Regions from separate parts of the Streptomyces sp. 5-10 genome, predicted to be linked through region 2. Evidence: riboswitches for the same ligand, from Rfam matches in the RefSeq annotation. Region 2 holds a riboswitch; the other holds the start of a gene.
What was found. Region 2 has a riboswitch for glycine ahead of gcvT (glycine cleavage system aminomethyltransferase GcvT). Riboswitches for the same ligand answer to the same signal wherever they lie in the genome.
Positions count from the first base shown of each region.

Region 1: linked by a shared signal. The riboswitch ahead of gcvP (aminomethyl-transferring glycine dehydrogenase) and the one ahead of gcvT (glycine cleavage system aminomethyltransferase GcvT) in region 2 are both predicted to bind glycine.

Region 1 is NZ_JACVYG010000051.1:62,298-64,447, forward strand. It holds gene gcvP (aminomethyl-transferring glycine dehydrogenase) at 1-850, opposite strand, end outside; glycine riboswitch at 916-1,040, opposite strand; glycine riboswitch at 1,042-1,139, opposite strand; gene IEJ02_RS38260 (PRC-barrel domain-containing protein) at 1,274-1,603, shown strand; gene IEJ02_RS38265 (DNA polymerase IV) at 1,593-2,150, opposite strand, start outside.
Region 2 is NZ_JACVYG010000011.1:140,545-142,694, reverse strand. It holds gene IEJ02_RS16200 (AAA family ATPase) at 40-738, opposite strand; glycine riboswitch at 908-1,018, shown strand; gene gcvT (glycine cleavage system aminomethyltransferase GcvT) at 1,189-2,150, shown strand, end outside.

The DNA.
Region 1 (2,150 bases), on a different contig from region 2:
TCGGGACGCCGAACCGCTGGCTGCTGCCCACCGCGATGTCCGCGCCCAGCTCACCGGGCGAGGTGAGCAGGGTGAGCGCGAGCAGATCGGCGGCGACGGTGACGATCGCGCCGAGCTCATGGGCGCGCTCGATGACCGGGCGCGGATCGCGCACCACACCGGAGGCGCCCGGGTACTGCAGCAGCACGCCGAAGACCCCGCGCTCGGCGATCTCGTCCGGGATGCCCTCGGCCAGGTCGGCGACGACGACCTCGACACCGGTCGGCTCGGCGCGGGTCCGTATGACCGCGATGGTCTGCGGCAGACACTCGGCGTCGATCAGGAAGACGCCCTCCTTGACCTTGCCGACGCGCCGCGACAGCGCCATCGCCTCGGCGGCCGCGGTGGCCTCGTCCAGCAGCGAGGAACCGGCCGTCGGCAGTCCGGTCAGATCGGCGACGACGGTCTGGAAGTTCAGCAGCGCCTCGAGCCGGCCCTGGGAGATCTCCGGCTGGTAGGGCGTGTACGCGGTGTACCAGGCGGGGTTCTCCAGCACATTGCGCAGGATCACCGGCGGGGTGTGGGTGCCGTAGTAGCCGAGGCCGATCATCGACGGCAGCACCTGGTTGCGGTCGGCGAGCGCGCGCAGCTCGGCGAGGACCTCCGGCTCGCTGCGGGCCGGCGGCAGGGCGTCCAGCGCCTCGGTGCTCTTGATGACGTCCGGCACGGCCGCCTCGGTGAGCTCGTCCAGCGAGCCGAAGCCGACCTGGGCCAGCATCTTGGCCTGTGCCTCGCCGTCCGGGCCGATGTGGCGCCGCTCGAACGGAGTACCGGATTCCAAGTCGGAGAGTGCGATGCGATTGGCGGTCATCTGCGGGGGCCTCCTGGTCTGTGACGACCTACGAGGGGCACCGCGGCTCGGGTGCCCGGACGGCCTCCCCCTCTGTCATCTCAACCTGAGAGCTTCACCGGCCCACGTACCGCCTGACCGGTTTTCACCGTCGGTGAGGAGGGGTTCCGGAGCTCTGCTCGCCCGTGGCCCACCCTGCTTTCCAGAGTGACCTCACCCGCACGGTACGTGTGCCTGAGAGATTCCGGGGAGGGTTTGCTCCTTCGGCGCCTCCGACAGCGTCGGCGGAGGACTCTCCCGCACGGGGTCTGCAGCCACAGTCAGCGTACCAGCGGTTCTGCCACGGGGGACGGTCGCGGGCGTTCGAGTGGCCGAGTGCGGCGATGTGGCTTTTTGTAGGTAGCAATGGGCACTTGCCACGTGCTTGTCATCTGTTTGCCACCTGTGGGAGAGAGCGTGCAGACCGATATCGACCCGCGGACCCTGATCGGCCGCAAGGCATTCGACCGCGAGGGCGCCAAGATCGGCACCGTGGACGAGGTCTATCTCGACGACGCGACCGGCGAGCCCGAATGGGCGGCGGTACGCACCGGGCTGTTCAGCCGGGACGTCTTCGTACCGCTCGAACCGAGCGAGGTCGTCGGCGACACCCTGCGGGTGCCGTACGACCGGTCCCTGATCAAGGACGCCCCGGACTTCGGGGTCGGCCGCCACCTCTCCCCCGAGCAGGAGCTTCAGCTCTACCACCACTACGGCCTGGACGTCACGGGCTGACCCCGCCCCCGGCCGGGGCCGGGGCGTGCTCGGACCCACCACCGGGCTCTGGGACCTGCCCGTCCCGGCCCTCGGCCTCGTCCGGGCCCGGGCCTATGCCCTCACCCGCGTCCGGGGCCGGGGTCCCGCCCGGGTCCGAGTCCGCGATCTCCTCCGGAGCCAGGTCCGCGGCCACCCCCCGGTCCGCCTGGGGATCCGCGGCCTTCCCCGGGGCCGAGTCGGTGACCGCCCCCGGGGGCGGATCCGCGCCCTCGGCCTCTCCCGAGTCCGCGGCCGCGGCCGCATCCGCGTCCGGGCGCAGCAGCGGCAGCGGGTCGGCGGGCTGTAGCGCCGGGTCGTCCACGGGGAACGTCCGTACCCGGCCCGGCGGCGACCACGGCTCCTCGAAGCGCACGGTCACCCGGCCCACTCCGCTCCCCTGCACCCAGCCCGCCCCGTACTCGGCGTGCCGTACATCCGAGCCCGGGAGCCAGCGGCGAGGCTTCTCAGCGCCCTCAGACGCCTCTCCCGCGCCCTCTCCCACGGGCTCCGGTCTCTCGGGACCCGG
Region 2 (2,150 bases):
GCGAGGGAAGAGGCCTGATCACGCGAGAGACAGGCGTGATCACTCGAAGGAGATGCAGCGCAGCGCGCTCGCGGTCGGCCGGTCCAGCAGCACCGCCGACGCGCACCCCCGCGGCGGCCGCCCCTCCTCCATCCCCGCGATCAGCCGCCGCATCGCGCGCAGGTGACGCCCGAAGGCGTAGGCGGATACCCCTCGGCCACGGGCGGCCTGCCCCTCCAGCGCCTCCGTGGCGCCCACGTCCAGCAGCACCATGTGGAGGTCGCGGCCCCGGCGCCGCACGTCCCGGGCCAGCCAGCGGCGGACCCACGGCAGCGCACCGCAGTCGTGCACCACGACGCTCGCGCCCGAGCGCAGCGCCCGGCGCAGCCCGGCGTAGTGGGCGTACCGGACCAGCGGGCGGTAGAGCGCGTACGGCAGCCAGCCGGGCAGCCTGCGCTCCCACGCCTCCCGGGTGTTCTGCGAGTCCACCCTGATCACGACCGCGCCCGTCTCGTCCAGGAGCGGCACCGTCCGGTTGATCAGCGTGCTCTTGCCGCTGCCCGGCAGCCCGGAGGCGACCAGCACATCCCCCGCCGGAAAGCGCAGCTCACGCGGGTCCGCGCGGCCGCCCTCCGCCCCGCCGCGCAGATCGTGCACCGCGCTTCTCCGGCCGGGGCGAGCCGTCGACCCGGTGGGGGTGCGGCCACGCCGCGCCGGCAGGAGCCTCTGTGTCGTCGCGTACGTTCCCTGCCCATGCACCGTGATCGTCCTCCCAGGTCGGTCAACGCTGCTCGTACCCGCAGAGTGTCAAGAAAAGGTAATGTCGAGCAAGGCTGCCCCTGGCCGGGCGGCCGGAGCCCGATCGGATCGGGGCTTCCCTTCTCGGCCATACATGCGATGATGTCCGCGCAACTCCATACCGGCCGCTTGAATCCGCGCGGGAGAGTCCTTGGCCATCGGCATCCGTGCCGGGTGTCCAGGGCGCCGAAGGAGCAAGTCCTCCCTTGAATCTCTCAGGCCCCGATACCGCGCGGACGAGGCAGATCTGAAAAGCGGGCCGCGCGGGCGCGGCTCCACCCAAGGTGCAAGCCGGGCCCCTTACGGGCGTCACGGCGAACCTCTCAGGTTCCGATGACAGATGGGGAGGACGCACGCGTCCTTGCCGTCCGTCCTCGCCGTCGCGCGACCCCGACCCCTGGAGCCTGAATCGTGACCGACGCCCCGCCCACCCCACGCCGTACCGCGCTGGACGCGCGGCACCGCGCGCTCGGCGCCACCATGACCGACTTCGCCGGCTGGGACATGCCGCTGCGCTACGGCAGCGAGCGCGACGAGCACACCGCGGTGCGCACCCGCGCCGGGCTCTTCGACCTCTCCCACATGGGTGAGATCTCTCTCATCGGTCCGCGGGCCGGGGACGCCCTGGACCACGCGCTGGTCGGCCGGCTGTCCGCGCTCGCCGTGGGCCGCGCCCGCTACACCATGATCTGCGACGACGAGGGCGGCATCCTGGACGACCTGATCGTCTACCGCCTCGGGGACGAGGAGTTCCTGGTCGTGGCCAACGCCGCCAACGCCCAGGTGGTGCTGGACGCGCTGACCGAGCGGGCCGGCGGTTTCGAGGCGACCGTAAGGGACGACCGCGACGCCTACGCGCTGCTCGCCGTCCAGGGGCCCGAGTCCCCGGGGATCCTCAAGCGCCTGACCGACGCCGACCTGGACGGGCTGAAGTACTACGCCGGGCTGCCGGGCACCGTCGCGGGCGTCCCCGCCCTGATCGCCCGCACCGGCTACACCGGCGAGGACGGCTTCGAGCTGTTCCTGGCGCCGGACGACGCCGAGCGGGTGTGGGAGGCGCTGACCGAGGCCGGAGCCCCGGTGGGCCTGGTGCCCTGCGGTCTCTCCTGCCGGGACACCCTGCGCCTCGAGGCGGGCATGCCGCTGTACGGGCATGAGCTGACCACCGACACCACCCCCTTCGACGCGGGCCTCGGCCGGGTGGTGAAGTTCGACAAGCCGGGCGACTTCGTCGGCCGGGCGGCCCTGGAGGCCGCGTCCCGCCAGGCGGACACCGTCACCCCGCGCACCCTGGTCGGCCTGATCGCTTCAGGCCGCCGGGTGCCGCGCGCCGGTTACGCCGTGGTGGCGGCCGACGGCTCGCCGATCGGCCA